Regions from separate parts of the Streptococcus sp. ELY_137 genome, predicted to be linked through region 1. Evidence: predicted binding sites of a transcription regulator. Region 1 holds the regulator's gene; the other holds the start of a gene.
What was found. The regulator CtsR, encoded in region 1, represses protease genes until heat stress. The targets are predictions, from matches to a motif close to TTGGTCAAAAAAGGTCAAANA.
Positions count from the first base shown of each region.

Region 2: AC4HAO_RS05390 (ATP-dependent Clp protease ATP-binding subunit) is a predicted target of CtsR. The motif match lies at 2,089-2,109, and genes of this name have one in related genera.

Region 1 covers NZ_JBZFUL010000004.1:107,892-115,834, forward strand. The annotation lists gene AC4HAO_RS04545 (class I SAM-dependent methyltransferase) at 1-848, shown strand, start outside; gene AC4HAO_RS04550 (acetate kinase) at 911-2,107, shown strand; gene AC4HAO_RS04555 (CtsR family transcriptional regulator) at 2,324-2,791, shown strand; gene AC4HAO_RS04560 (ATP-dependent Clp protease ATP-binding subunit) at 2,784-5,228, shown strand; gene AC4HAO_RS04565 (SLAC1 family transporter) at 5,286-6,188, opposite strand; gene dusB (tRNA dihydrouridine synthase DusB) at 6,226-7,206, opposite strand; gene hslO (Hsp33 family molecular chaperone HslO) at 7,193-7,943, opposite strand, start outside.
Region 2 covers NZ_JBZFUL010000005.1:88,448-96,390, forward strand. The annotation lists gene AC4HAO_RS05390 (ATP-dependent Clp protease ATP-binding subunit) at 1-2,056, opposite strand, end outside; gene argF (ornithine carbamoyltransferase) at 2,281-3,255, shown strand; gene AC4HAO_RS05400 (DUF1797 family protein) at 3,408-3,638, shown strand; gene AC4HAO_RS05405 (amino acid ABC transporter permease) at 4,163-4,852, shown strand; gene AC4HAO_RS05410 (amino acid ABC transporter ATP-binding protein) at 4,852-5,586, shown strand; gene AC4HAO_RS05415 (hypothetical protein) at 6,048-6,308, shown strand; gene AC4HAO_RS05420 (ferrous iron transport protein A) at 6,332-6,796, shown strand; gene feoB (ferrous iron transport protein B) at 6,812-7,943, shown strand, end outside.

The DNA.
Region 1 (7,943 bases):
ATTTAAGTGGTGATAGCGACAGTCAAGACCAAACTATACTGGCTAATATCGCTAGACTGCGTCAGTTAGATTTATCAGCTGAGGAATGGCGTCGAGCCTATCAGTTTATCTTTATCAAGGCAGCTCAGACTGAACCGCTGCAGGCTAATCATCAGTTTACACCTGATACGATCGGCTTTGTCCTGCTCTTTTTATTGGAAAATTTAGTATCTGCTGATAAGCTTGACCTATTAGAAATCGGCAGTGGAACAGGTAATCTTGCCCATACTCTTATCAATAATAGCAGTAAACAGCTGGATTATATGGGTTTGGAAGTTGATGATTTGTTGATTGACTTATCAGCTAGTATTGCGGATGTTATTGGTTCAGATATTGGTTTTGTTCAAGAGGATGCGGTACGTCCGCAACTCCTAAAGGAGAGCGACATCATTATCAGTGATTTACCAGTTGGTTACTATCCAGATGATGCCATTGCTAGCCGATATCAGGTGGCAGTTAAACATGAACATACCTATGCTCATCACCTTTTGATGGAACAGTCTTTGAAGTATTTAAAGAAGACTGGGTTTGCTATTTTTTTAGCCCCGGTTAATCTTTTGACAAGTCCCCAGAGTGATCCGCTTAAGGAGTGGCTAAAGGGCTATGCGAATCTTGTTTCAGTTATCACCTTGCCAGATCAACTTTTTGGTAGTCCTAATAATGCTAAATCTATCTTTGTCTTACAGAAGCAGGCTGCGCAAGTCCCTGAGACTTTTGTCTATCCTCTGACTGATTTACAAGATCGTGAAAATTTGCTGGAATTCATGGAAAACTTCAAAAAATGGTCAGCTGATTATATTCTTCCGTAAAAAAATCTGTTATAATGAGGTTGCTGTTTTAGAAAGCGATTACATTTTATGGGAGGTAACTTATGTCAAAAACAATCGCAATTAACGCTGGGAGTTCGAGCCTTAAATGGCAGCTTTATCAGATGCCTGATGAAAAAGTTCTAGCTAAAGGACTAATTGAGCGCATCGGTTTAGAAGATTCTATTTCAACTGTTAAATACGATGGCAAATCGGAGTCACAAACGCTTGATATTCCAAATCACACGGTTGCCGTCCGTATCTTGCTAGAAGATCTAACCAAACATGGAATCATTGCTGATTTTGCTGAAATTACCGGAGTTGGGCATCGTGTTGTTGCTGGTGGTGAGTACTTTAAAGAATCTGCTCTAGTGGATGAAAAGGTTATTGAGCAGGTAGAGGAATTAGCACTTTTAGCACCGCTTCATAATCCTGGAGCAGCGGCTGGTATTCGTGCTTTTAAGGAAATCCTGCCAGATATTACTAGTGTTGTTGTTTTTGATACTTCCTTCCATACAACTATGCCTAAATATGCCTACCTCTATCCTATTCCGCAGAAATATTATCGCGATTACAAGGTACGCAAATATGGCGCCCATGGTACCAGTCACAAGTATGTTGCTCAGGAGGCGGCTAAGCTTTTGGGGCGTCCCTTGAAAGAACTTAAATTGATAACAGCCCATATTGGTAATGGTGTATCCATAACGGCGAATTACCATGGCGAGTCAGTTGATACTTCGATGGGCTTCACTCCTTTGGCTGGTCCTATGATGGGAACGCGCTCAGGTGATATTGATCCGGCTATCATCCCCTATCTGATTGCTCAAGATCCAGACTTAAAGGATGCTGCTGATGTAGTCAGTATGCTAAATAAGCAGTCGGGTTTGGCTGGGGTATCAGAAAACTCTAGTGATATGCGTGACATTGAAGCTGGTATTCAGGCTCAGGATAAAAATACTGTCTTAGCCTACAATATCTTTATTGATCGATTGAAAAAATTTATCGGACAATATTTTGCCGTTCTCAATGGAGCCGATGCATTAGTCTTTACGGCTGGTATGGGTGAAAATGCCATCGGTATGCGCCAAGATATTATTGCTGGTTTGAGTTGGTTCGGTATGGAGCTTGATCCTGAGAAAAATGTTTTTGGCTATGTTGGTGATATCTCATCTCCAAAATCAAAAGTCAAAGTTCTAGTTATTCCGACTGATGAAGAGCTCATGATTGCACGTGATGTTGAGCGTTTAAAAAATATTGATTGATAGTGCGTCTGCATTGTAAAAATGAGTCTTACTCCCAACCACTGCGTCGATCCGGTAAATCTAGGATAATACTAATGAGTCTGGCCTTTTGTCCCAGACTCGTTTTTTGTTTTCCCAATCACTTGAGATTTCTTATCATTGCATGCTTTTAACTTTCCAAAATTGTCTTTTTGAGGTATAATAGTCAAAGTTAGTCAAAGATAGGAAGGGTAGTCTATGCCTATAAAAAATACTTCAGATAGTATTGAAGAGTACATCAAAAAGATCCTAGCTCAGTCGGGAATTGCGGAGCTTAAGCGCTCGCACTTAGCAGATTCATTTGATGTTGTACCCAGCCAAATCAATTACGTAATCAAGACCCGCTTCACGGAAAGCAGGGGCTATGTTGTTGAGAGCAAACGTGGTGGGGGCGGTTACATCCGTATCGCTAAGGTAGCTTTCTCTGATAAGCACCATCTCCTCGGGGCATTGGCTAATTCTATTGGTGAGAGTATTAGTGGACAGGTTTTTGATGATCTCATTCAGCAGCTCTATGACCAAGATATAATCAGTGAACGTGAAGGCAACATCATTCTAGCTTCATCTTCAGATGCTGTTTTAGGTGACGATGCACCGCACATTCGTGCTCGTATGCTCAAAAAGATTATTCAACGATTAGATAGAAAAGGAAATCCTTATGACTGATTATTCCCTGAAAATGCAAGAGATATTTGGGCGTGCCCAGGATCAAGCGGCTCGTTTTCAGAGTCAATATTTGGAAACATGGCATATTTTGTTGGCTATGGCCGATATTGATGAAACAGTCGCCCGTCTGACTTTGGCAGATTTTGCTGATAAGATTGATTTAGATGAATATGAGGACGCTGCTACTCTGATCATGCGTCGTAAGCCCCTGCGAACTGTTAATACCCAGCATATTCTAACTGCTTCACTGGGCTTGAGGCGTGTTTTAGACTATGCCGGTCAGATTGCTCAAGCCGTGAAAGCTGATGAAATTGGCAGCGAGCACGTTTTGATGTCTCTCTTGCTGACGCGTGATAATATGGCCCTGCGTATTTTAGAACAGGCTGGTTTTTTGACACAGGATGAAGGCGATGCCCAGCTCCGCTTAATTGATTTACGTAAGGTTCTGGAACGCTATGCCGGTCTTACCAAAGATGATATCAAGGCTATTTTTGAGCTGACCAAACCTAAGAAAAGTGGCAGCGGCAATTTTAATAATATGATGGCTCCCCAAGCTAGTCCCGGAGAGCTGGCAGATTTCACTCGTGACTTAACCGCCTTATCTGAAAGCGGCCAGCTGGAAAAGGTTATTGGTCGAGACGAAGAAGTGACCCGTATGCTTCAGATTCTCAGCCGTAAAACTAAAAACAATCCGGTTTTAGTCGGTGATGCTGGTGTCGGAAAGACGGCTCTGGCTTACGGACTGGCTCAGCGCATTGTGGAAGGAGAGGTTCCTTATGAGCTGGCTGATTTCCGTGTCTTGGAACTGGATATGATGTCAGTAGTAGCTGGGACCCGTTTTCGCGGTGATTTCGAGGAGCGCATGAACCAAATTATTGCTGAAGTAGAAGCTGATGGCCATATCATTCTCTTTGTTGATGAGGTTCACACCATTATGGGTTCTGGCAGTGGTATTGACAGTACCTTAGATGCTGCTAATATCTTGAAACCGGCCTTAGCACGTGGTAGTCTGCATATGATTGGAGCAACAACCCAAGAGGAGTACTCCAAACATATCGAAAAGGATGCCGCTCTTTCTCGCCGTTTTGCTAAAGTTTTAATCGAGGAACCAACAGTAGATGAGGCTTACCAGATTATTCTAGGATTGAAAGGTAGTTACGAGAACTACCATAATGTTATAATTTCTGACCAAGCCGCTTTAACGGCTGTCAAGGCTGCCCACCGTTACTTAACTAGCAAGAATCTACCTGATTCAGCTATTGATCTTTTAGATGAAACCAGCGCCGGGGTCCAAAATACGGTAAAAAAATCAGCACCTGAGTTTCTAACACCTGCTGATCAAGCCTTGCTGGCTGGTGATTTTCGTTCTGTCGGTAGACTTCTTGAGCAAGATGCAGAGGTTGCTGACAAGCCTGAACCAAGTCCTATCACAGATGATGATATTATGCGTACCCTCAGCAAGCTCTCGGGTATCCCTGTTGAAAAGATGACTCAGGCGGACAATAAACGCTACCTCAGTTTGGAAAAGGAGCTGCATAAGCGAGTGATTGGTCAAAACGACGCTGTGTCTGCCGTAGCACGTGCTATTCGTCGCAATCAATCAGGTATCCGTACAGGCAGACGTCCGATCGGTTCCTTTATGTTTCTTGGGCCAACGGGGGTCGGAAAGACCGAGCTGGCTAAGGCTCTAGCAGAACTCCTTTTTGATGATGAATCTGCTCTTATTCGCTTTGATATGTCTGAATATATGGAGAAATTTGCGGCCAGTCGCCTCAATGGCGCCCCTCCAGGTTACGTTGGCTACGACGAGGGTGGAGAACTAACAGAAAAGGTTCGCCAAAAGCCTTATTCTGTCCTCCTTTTTGATGAAGTTGAAAAGGCCCATCCAGATATTTTCAACGTTTTGCTGCAGGTCTTGGATGATGGGGTCTTGACCGATAGCCGGGGACGCAAGGTTGATTTTTCCAACACCATAATCATCATGACCAGTAATTTGGGGGCAACGGCCTTGCGTGATGATAAGACAGTTGGTTTTGGTGCTAAAGCGCTCAGTCAAGATTATGATGCTATGCAGTCACGCATCATGGAAGAACTCAAGAAAAACTATCGACCAGAATTCATCAATCGGATCGATGAAAAAATTGTCTTCCATAGCTTAACACCTGAAGATATCCGGCAAGTTGTCAAATTGATGATGCAACCTTTGGAGCAAGCCTTGGCTGATAAAGGGATGACTCTCAAGGTACAGCCAGCAGCTCTTAAAATTCTAGCTGAGCATGGTTATGATCCTGAAATGGGGGCCCGTCCTCTGCGTCGCAGCATTCAAACGCAAGTAGAAGATAGATTGTCAGAATTGCTGCTCTCAGGTGAGCTTGAAACAGGGGCAACACTAAAAATCGGCAGCCACAATGGTAAGTTAAAGTTTACTGTTGCCTAAATCAGAATGGCCACAGTACGACAGACAGAAAAGAAAAAGGCATCTTAGATTTTAAACCTAAGATGCCTTTTTAGAATTAAAATAGATAAGGTAGCCGATAGCAACATAGGCAACAACAACTGTGGCTAATAAAATTTCAAACTGGCTCAGCCTCAACAGCCAACCATCATTTAATTTAAGACGCATAAGGCTGAGAACTAGGGCAGTCGCTGTGCTGACGCTAGGAAAGGTAAAGGCAGAAAAAGTCGGAACAAACCAAGTTTTGATCTGTTTGGCTAGAAAAATTACCGTCCCCCAATAAAATCCCTGCGACAAAATAAGAAACCAGCTTACCATGATACCAGAGTAACTTGGAGAAAGCTGAAGCAAAGCCAGAAGTAAGAGGGAGCTGGGGGCCGCCATAATAGCAGCATTGGGAATCTGCGCAGGGAGCAGCGGCCACTTGACTAAGCGATAAAGTAGAAGCAGCATTAAGATAACATAGGCTAGAGAGGTCAGGTAAAAAATAGCCCACCCAATGTTTGTTTGGTCAATGACTCTTGCTGAAATAGAAGCAGCAGCTGGTCCTACATAGATGACAAACCAACCAGGATAAAGTGTTTTCCAGCTAGGTTTAGTCAAGGCCAACTTTGTAAAAAGGAGCAGAAAGCTTAGATGCCCGATAAGCCCCGCAGTCCAAATCAGCGTCAGAGCTAGTTTAGGCAAAGGTAGAACTAAGGGGGACAGCATCATAGCCATAAAGTAGGTTGGAAAGGTTGATGCTGGCAGGAGGTCTGCTAACTGCTTTCGGCAATCCTCTTGATGGCTGATGAGATAACCTGTTAAAATCAACCATAGAATGACTGTAAGAATTAATAGCATTTGGGCGATTGGCTGGCTGACAAATTTCCCGATTAAGTTAACTAAAGCGGTCATTCCCAGTAATAACCCAGTCAAAGCTAGGGGCAGTGATTGCTTCATAAATTCTCCTTGTGCGGGGGGCAGCATTAGGAGCCACTCAGTTTGGAATGGCTTCAAAGATTTCTTTGACTTGTGCTAAACTGTTGGCGCGAGCAACAGCTCCGCGGATTTTAGCAGCACCCGATGTTCCCCTGAGGTAGTAAGGTGCCAGACCACGGAATTCACGTACGGCGATATCTTCTCCTTTAAGCGTAACTAACCGTGTCAAGTGCTCAAAGGCGATGTCCAACTTTTCAGCAAAGGTTAAATCTGCTAGGATTTCTCCGCTTTCAAAGAAATGGTTGATTTGTGTAAAAAGGTAAGGATTGTTTAGGGCCCCTCGGCCAATCATGACAGCATCAGTTCCTATTTCTTCAAGCATAAAACGGGCGTCTTCCACTGTCTTGATATCACCATTTCCGATGAAAGGAATGGTTTTAATGGCCTTAGCGACACGTGCCAGTGTGTCATAGTCACAGCTGCCAGTATACATTTGTTCACGCGTACGACCGTGCATAGCCAAAGCGGATACTCCGGCTGCTTCGGCAGCTAGAGCGTTTTCGACCGCCAGAGTGTTATCCGACCATCCCGTCCGCATTTTGACAGTTAAGGGAAGGTCAAGGACAGACTTTACAGTCTTGATAACCTTGTAAATCTTATCGGGATCCTTCAACCACATAGCTCCAGCCTCATTCTTGACAACTTTGTTGACAGGGCATCCCATGTTGATGTCGACAAGATCGGCCTTGGTATTTTTTTGGATAAATTCTGCCGCCTGAGCCAAGCTCTCACCATCATTACCAAAGAGTTGGATAGAGACTGGGTGCTCGCCTTCGTCAATATGAAGCATGTGCAAGGTTTTTTCGTTATTATAGAGGATACCCCGGTCTGAGACCATCTCCATGACAACCAAGCCAGCCCCGAACTCTTTAGCGATGGTTCGAAAGGCAGAGTTAGTTACTCCAGCCATAGGCGCTAAAACAGTACGGTGGGGGATTTCAACATTTCCAATCATAAATGATGAATTAAGCTTTGTCATTGATAATGTCCTCCAAGTCAGTTTGAGTAAATTGATAGATGGTTCCACAAAATTGGCAGGTGATTTCTGCACCTTGATCTTCGTCTTTCATTGCCTGCAATTCTTCTTTGGGCAGGGTTCCCAAAGCCGCCTCAAAACGTTGACGGCTGCAGTCACAGATGAAGCTTAGCTTCTCTTCGGAAAGAACTTTATAATCATCTTCGCCATAAATTTCCTCAATCAGAGCCTGAGTAGGGTTGTCTCTTTCTAAAAGGCTGGAAATAGCGGGCATATTTTGAATACGTTTTTCAAAACGCGCAATCTCTTCTTCCTTCGCATCAGGCAGAACCTGCAGCATAAAGCCACCGGCGACCTCAACCTTGTCATCCTGATCCAAAAGAACATTGAGTCCCACAGCAGACGGAGTTTGTTCACTTTCGGTCAAATAGTAGGCGAAATCTTCACCAATTTCACCAGATATCAAAGGGGTAGCTGATGTATAGGGGTGTCCTGTTCCATAATCAATAATAGATATAAACTGTCCCTGTCCCATAAAAGGGCCGACTAAGACCTCGCCGGTTGCAGTCTTTTTAATATCAACACCTGGATTTTGAATATATCCCTTGACCTGTCCTTCTGTATCAGCGACTGAAATAATATGACCAAAAGAGCTGTTACCGATGACCTTGACGGTAACTTTTGCGCTTCCTTTTTGATTAGCAGCTAAAATCTGATTGGCAATTAAGGTACGCCCCAAA
Region 2 (7,943 bases), on a different contig from region 1:
TAACCTTAGCTGTGACATCAAGATGGAGTCCATTGGTAGCTAGACGATTATTAACATCTTCCAGCATCAAATCAACAATCGTCAGTAAGTTTTCCTTACTGAGGGCTTGGAATTCAACGATACCATCGAAACGGTTCATAAATTCTGGACTAAAGAAGTTACCCAACTCTCCCAGAACGGAATTAGTACGACCCTCACGAGCCGCTCCAAACCCGACTGAAGCTTCCACTTTACCAGTACCAGCATTTGAAGTCATGATGATAATAGTATCTTTGAAGCTGACTGTACGGCCTTGACCGTCTGTCAGACGACCATCATCCAGCACCTGCAAGAACATATGCATGACATCTGGGTGAGCTTTTTCGACTTCGTCTAAAAGGATAAGCGAATAAGGATTGCGGCGAACTTGTTCAGTTAATTGACCAGCTTCTTCGTAGCCAACGTATCCTGGAGGAGCTCCAACTAGCTTAGCTACGGCATGTTTTTCCATATATTCAGACATGTCGAAACGGATCATACTGTCGGCAGAACCAAAGAGTTCAATCGCCAACTGTTTGGACAGCTCAGTCTTACCAACGCCGGTTGGGCCGACAAAAAGGAAACTACCAATAGGACGATTCGGAGCTCCCAGACCGACACGGTTACGGCGAATGGCTTTGGCAATCTTATCAACAGCAGCATCTTGACCGATAACATGAGATTTCAAATCATCTGCTAGGTTGACCAACTGAGATTGCTCTTTTTCTTTCAAATCACCGACAGGAATATTGGTCTTTTCTTCCACAATTGCTTCGATATGCTTTTCAGTGATAACCGGAATATCTTGATCCGATAATTGCTGAGCCTGCATTTCTTTATATTTAGCAATTTGATCGCGGAAATAGGCTGCTTTTTCAAAGTCTTCTTCACGTGTAGCCTGTGCCTTGAGATTTTCCGCCTCAACTAAACGCTTGTCGATATCCTTAGGATCGACAAAGTTGAGTGTTAAATTCATCTTGGAGCCGGCCTCATCCAAAAGGTCAATAGCCTTATCAGGCAAGAAGCGATCTTGGATGTAGCGGTTAGAAAGAACGGCAGCCGCTTCAATAGCGTCATCTGTGTACTTAACATGATGATAATCCTGATATTTAGGCTGAATACCGCGTAAAATCGTAATGGTCTCTTCAACAGACGGTTCGTCAACCTTAACTGGCTGCATCCGTCGTTCAAGTGCAGCATCTTTCTCAATAATTCGATATTCATTGAGCGTGGTAGCTCCGACTAGTTGCAGATCACCGCGGGCAAGAGCCGGTTTCAGGATATTGCCTGCATCCATACTGCCATCGGTTGTTCCTCCAGCCCCAACAATTTCATGGATTTCATCAATAAAGAGAATCACATCTTGGCGCTGACGGATTTCTTCCATCAACTTTTGCATGCGTTCTTCAAATTGCCCTCGGATACCTGTTCCTTGTACTAGACTGACAACATCCAAACGGATAACCTGTTTGTTTTGTAGTTTCTGAGGAACATTGCCATCGACAATTTTTTGAGCTAAGCCCTCGACGACAGCAGTCTTACCTACACCGGGTTCCCCGATCAAAACCGGATTGTTTTTTGTCCGACGGTTGAGGATTTCAATTACTCGCACGATCTCTTGGTCGCGCCCAATAACAGGATCAATATCACCGCGACGGGCAATGTCTGTGACGTTAATACCAAATTCCTCCAAGATTCCTTGAGGTTGCTGAGGTGCTTGGGGCTGCGGACGGCGTCTGCGGTTGTTGCCGCCTCCACTGTTGTTGCCATTTCCATTGCCGCCTGATCTACCAGCTTCTGTTTGAGGAGCGTTAGGCAGTTCTTGGTTAAAGGCGCGAAAATTGTTTAAATCACCAAAGAAATCATCAAAGAAAGAATCCATGGATTGGTTAGTGGGGTTACTATTGAGAATATTTTCTGGATCGGCTTTCATAATCTGGTAGCAGTTCTGGCAGAGATCAATCTGCTTTTGCTGCCCGTTGACATTTGTGTATAGATGTATGCTAGCATCGTTAAGTTGACAATTTTGACATAACATAGGATTACCTCCAATCTGACTGATTTGGCCTTATAGTCAATAAAGGTCAAATTCTATGATGTTATTATAACACTCATGACTTAGAAATCAAGTAAAAAGATTATAATTTTAGCAGAGGAAGAGTGAGAGTGCTAATTTTATAAAAATGAATAAAATACAGTTTATTCTTGACAAAAACGCAAAATATTATAGAATTATTGTATAAAAATACAAAAGAGGTAACCATGGCAAAATCATTTTTAAAAGAAATAGACTTCACAAAACAGGAACTGCTAGATTTAATTACCCAGTCTGCTAAGTTTAAGCAGCTCAAAAAGGATAAGGTTCCTCATAACTATCTAGAAGGACAAAATATTGCTCTCATTTTTGAAAAGACTTCTACTAGAACACGTTCAGCCTTTACAGTGGCAGGACAAGATTTGGGAATGAACATTACCTATCTAGGTGCTGGTGAAATCCAGCTGGGTAAAAAAGAATCAATTATTGATACAGCCAGAGTTCTCGGTTCTATGTTCGATGGCATCGAATATCGCGGATTCAGGCAGGAAGATATTGAGACCTTAGCCGTCCATGCCAACGTTCCAGTTTGGAACGGTTTGACAGACACCTGGCATCCTACCCAGATGATAGCGGACTTTTTGACTCTGACGGAGCACTTTGGCAGCCTTGATGGTTTGAGTATCGCCTACCTAGGAGATGGCCGCAATAATATGGCTAATTCCCTTCTGGTAACATCAGCCATTCTCGGTGTCAACTGTACCATTATTGCCCCCAAAGACTTACAGCCTAGTAAGGCTATCATTGATTTAGCACACCTGCACAATACAGGTGCTGTATTAAAAGTGACGGATGATGTGACAGACGTAAAAGGGGTCGATATGATTTATACGGATGTCTGGGTGTCCATGGGAGAAGAAGTCGATTTTAAGGACAGAATTGACTTGCTCCTGCCTTATCAGGTCAACAAAGAGCTGCTTGATTTGGCTGATAATCCTGATCTGATTGTTATGCACTGCTTGCCAGCTTTCCACGATACCAATACCGATATTGGTTATAGCATTTACGAGCAGTACGGTTATAGTGAATTAGAGATTACCGATGAAGTCTTCCAAAAGTACAGCTCGGTTATCTTCCAAGAGGCGGAAAATCGTATGCATGCTATCAAAGCAATTCTTTACCAATCCTACCAAGAGAATTAATAATGTAAAAATCACAGTGATTTCCGGCTTTTCATCTATCTCAATCTTTTACTTTATGGTAAAATAGGGATAGTTAAAAACATTATGATGCAAGAGTTCCTGAAATTCATACGATATTTTGCGGATTTGTATCTTAGTTAAGGAGAATCTACATGGAATCACATTTGGTGAGAATTATTGATCGTCTGAATTTGATGACGACAGATGGAGGCAACTTAAAGAGGAATTTTGAACGTGACGGCCTCGTTGTTGCAGAAGTTTCTTTTGCTAACGACCCCGAAAATGGCCCTGTTTTCACATTGCGTGATATTAAGGCGCGTGAAACCTACACCTTTGACAGCATTGACTTGATTGCTATGGAAATCTATGATCTGCTCTACTAATTAAAAACAAAATAGAAATTAAAAAGATAATTGAATTGATCTTCAGGAGTTGGATTTAAAATCTAACACCTCGGAGGTCTTTTTCTTATCTTTAAACTAGCCTTGCCTGCTGTTCAAATCCAAAAGCAGGGGCCTGTGTGTCCAGGATAAAATTTTTCGGCACCTATAATCTCTTATAATAGCTCTGTGCAGTGATCAGTTGGAAGCTCCGCGTTTCGGTTTTTAGTTCCCTATTTTATTAAGTCTGCTGGACTATTAAGGGAGTAAAATGGAGTCAACTTTACTGATCCCTAATCCTAGTTTTGCTGTGAATCTCTCACTCTACTAGCCAATATAGGCTTTCGATAGTCCGAATAATCTTTAATTCCTTTTTAATAGGGAGAACTAATTTTATAAACAGATATTGTATTATTATTCATTTTATGATAGAATTGGTTATAAAATTATTGATAAGCAGCTAAAATTTAAAACATATCTAGCTGGCCTTTAAGAATGGCTCAAAGCCGTATAATAGGAGTAAATCTGTGAATTTTGATTTTTCGTTTTTACCCAAATATTGGGGTTACTTTAACTATGGCGTGATTGTCACCATCATGATTTCTATCTGTGTCGTTTTATTTGGAACCATCTTGGGTGTTCTGGTGGCCCTTGCCAAACGCTCGCACATCAAGTTACTGAACTGGCTGGTTAGCTTTTATGTCTGGGTCTTTCGTGGAACACCTATGGTTGTTCAAATCATGATTGCCTTTCTTTGGATGGACTTTAAAAATGCACCGTCAATTGGTTTTGGTACGGTTGAGTTAGACTTTTCCCGCTTGATTCCAGGTATTATTATTCTGTCTTTAAATAGCGGTGCCTATATTTCAGAAATCGTTCGTGCTGGGATTGAAGCAGTTCCTAAAGGTCAGACCGAAGCGGCTTATTCGCTGGGAATTAAGCCAGCCAAGGCAATGCGTTACGTGGTGTTGCCTCAGGCTTTTAAAAATATCCTGCCTGCCTTGGGAAATGAATTTATCACCATTATTAAAGACAGTTCACTCTTGCAGACTATTGGTATCATGGAATTGTGGAACGGCGCCCAAACGGTCTTAGCGACAACCTATATTCCACTGGAACCCCTCTTGTTCGCTGCTTTCTACTATTTGGTGCTGACAACTATTTTGACAGCTGGACAAAAGTCACTTGAAAACCGTCTTGGGAAAGGACAAAAATAATGACAGATACATTGATTAGTATTAAAAATCTGCATAAATATTTTGGCAATAACGAAGTTCTCAAAGGAATAGATTTAGAAATTAAAAAAGGAGAAGTTGTTGCCATCATCGGTCCGTCGGGATCAGGGAAATCTACTTTCCTGCGTGCCATGAACCTGCTGGAAGTGCCGACTAAAGGAACGATCAGCTTTGAAGGTGTTGATATTACAGATAAAAGGAACGACGTTTTCAAGATGCGTGAGAAAATGGGAATGGTGTTCCAACAATTTAACCTCTTTCCTAATATGAATGTACTGGAAAATATTACTTTAGCACCAACGAAAATCAAAGGACAGTCTCGACCTCAGGCAGAAGAAAAAGCCTATGAATTACTGGACAAGGTTGGACTGAAAGATAAGGCCAAAGCCAATCCAACATCGTTATCAGGAGGTCAGCAGCAGCGGATTGCAATTGCACGCGGTTTAGCCATGGATCCAGATGTTCTCCTCTTTGATGAACCCACATCAGCTCTCGATCCCGAAATGGTTGGGGAAGTGCTCGCTGTTATCCAAGACTTGGCTAAGTCCGGTATGACCATGGTTATCGTCACCCACGAAATGGGATTTGCCAAAGAAGTCGCAGATCGTGTTATCTTTATGGATGGCGGTGTCATCGTAGAAGAAGGGAGTCCGCAGCAGGTTTTTGATCAAACAAAGGAAGAGCGGACCAAGGACTTCTTAGGTAAAGTCTTATGAGAGTTTAGTAAGTAGGAGAATAGAGAAGGACTCAATTTCCCTCGTCTTTCTATTTTACCGCTGGGATAAACAGAAAAAAGGCAAGTTCTTATAACGCGTTTGTATAAAGAGGCTGAGAATTTTTATCTTGGCTTTTTTTAATTGTATTAGTTACACAGCTGGTCGATGCTAGGCAAGTTTTCTTATCATATTTTGATTGTGACTTCTTTTTCTGAGGATTCATTATCAATGGAAAAAACGTATTATGCTCAATTTATAGTTGAAAAGTATTTTACAGTTTAAATCTGGAATAAGAACTGTTAAGAGCACCCTATTATAACCATTCTAATCTATTGAAAACAGGCGAATTTACAGCTTTTCTGTGCTATAATAAGGACAAATAAAACTAGTATTTATATTGGTTATTAAAGCACTCCAAAGACTCTGTGAAGCCGTTGTCTAAAAATTAGAAAGCTGCGATAATGGGAAAGGAAGAAATGATTACTGAGCAATTAGAGATTCTGGTTACCTTGCTTTCCTTTGGGTCTTTCATTGATGCCTTGCTTTGCGAGCTTAATTTCCAACTTCTGATCAGCTACTGGATAAGTAGAGCGGTTTTGCGACACGATATTTGGTTAGTTGATTTAACTAACCAAATGGTGTTAGCAAGAGGGGAGCCTATTAACCCTAGTACTTGGTCTTTGTTATCTGCGGAGCGCTTAGATAATAAGCTTCTGCCATAGCTTAATAAAAGGAGAACAAAACTGTGATTTTGCAAGAAGCTAAACTTAATATTCCTTACCAAATCATCAGTATTGACTTGCCTAAGGATAGTTTACGTCACCTATCTAATTTGGGACTCAAGGTTGGTACTCAGTTGGAACTGATCTCTAGGACTAAAAGCAGCGCTATTGTACTTTTAAAAGCTAACCGTCTAGCCTTTGATGCTTCAATTCTGAGTTGCATTGACGTAGCTGAAGTCCATGAGGACACCAGCATCTTGCCCTTATCAGAATTACAGGTTGGTGAGTCCGCTTATATTGCTAATATTTTTGCGCTTAATGAGGCCAAACGGCGCTTGATGGACATGGGGTTAACCAAGCATACAAAAGTTCATCTTCGAAAGGTAGCTCCTCTGGGGGATCCTATCGAACTTACTGTACGGGGTTACGAACTTACTCTTAGAAAATCAGAAGCTCAAATGATCAGTGTCGTTAGAATTAAAAATTAGAATGGCGGTGAGATGATGATAGAAGTAGCTTTAATTGGCAATCCTAATAGCGGTAAAACCAGCCTTTTCAACCTACTGACAGGAACTAGCCAGCGCGTTGGTAATTGGCCAGGGGTAACAGTTGAGCGAAAGAGCGGCCAAGTAAAACAGTTGCGGCAGGTTGCTGTTCAGGATTTGCCTGGAATTTATTCCATGTCTCCTTACAGTCCAGAAGAGAAAGTGGCGCGTGATTACCTCTTGAGCAACCAGCCCGATGCTATTCTAGATGTTGTTGATGCGACTAATTTGGAGCGCAACCTTTATTTAACGACTCAATTGATTGAAACTGGTATTCCTGTCACTATTGCCCTTAATATGAGTGATATTCTTAAGGGACAGAAGAAAACTATAGATCTGGAAAAACTGTCCTACCAGTTGGGAGTCCCTGTCATTGCGACCAGTGCCTTGAAGAATACGGGCGTGGATAAGGCTATTAAAAAAGCTTGTCAAACGACCAAAAGCACAGTTGAAACTGTGCAATACCCTACTTACGATGACAAGTTTGAAGCGGCTCTCGCTCAAATTGTGGACGTTTTAGGTCAGACGGTACCGGAGATGTCCAACCGATTTTATGCCATAAAGCTTTTTGAACGTGATCAGTTGGTTCAAGATGAACTTGATCTGTCTCCTTTTCAAAGGAAAGAAATCGATGAAATTATCAGGATCACAGAGGAAATCTTTACCGAAGATTCTGAGTCTCTGGTCGTCAATCAGCGCTATGCCTTTATTGAAAAAGTTAGCCAGATGGCCCAGAGTCAAAAGGATGATTTCAAGCTCTCTTTATCAGATAAAGTTGATAAGGTTATTACCAACCGAATTTTGGCCTTGCCGATTTTTGCTGCAGTGATGTTTTCGGTTTATTACCTATCTATCCAAACGGTAGGAACCATGGGGACTGACTGGGTCAATGATGTCCTTTTTGGTCAGTATGTCCCTGATGCTGTGGCAGCTATCTTACAAGATTTAAAAGTGGCTGATTGGCTTCAGTCGCTGATTATTGATGGCATTGTTGCCGGTATCGGAACGGTCTTAGGATTTTTACCGCAAATTTTTGTCCTCTTTGTTTGTTTAGGGATTTTAGAGGACATTGGTTATATGAGTCGAATCG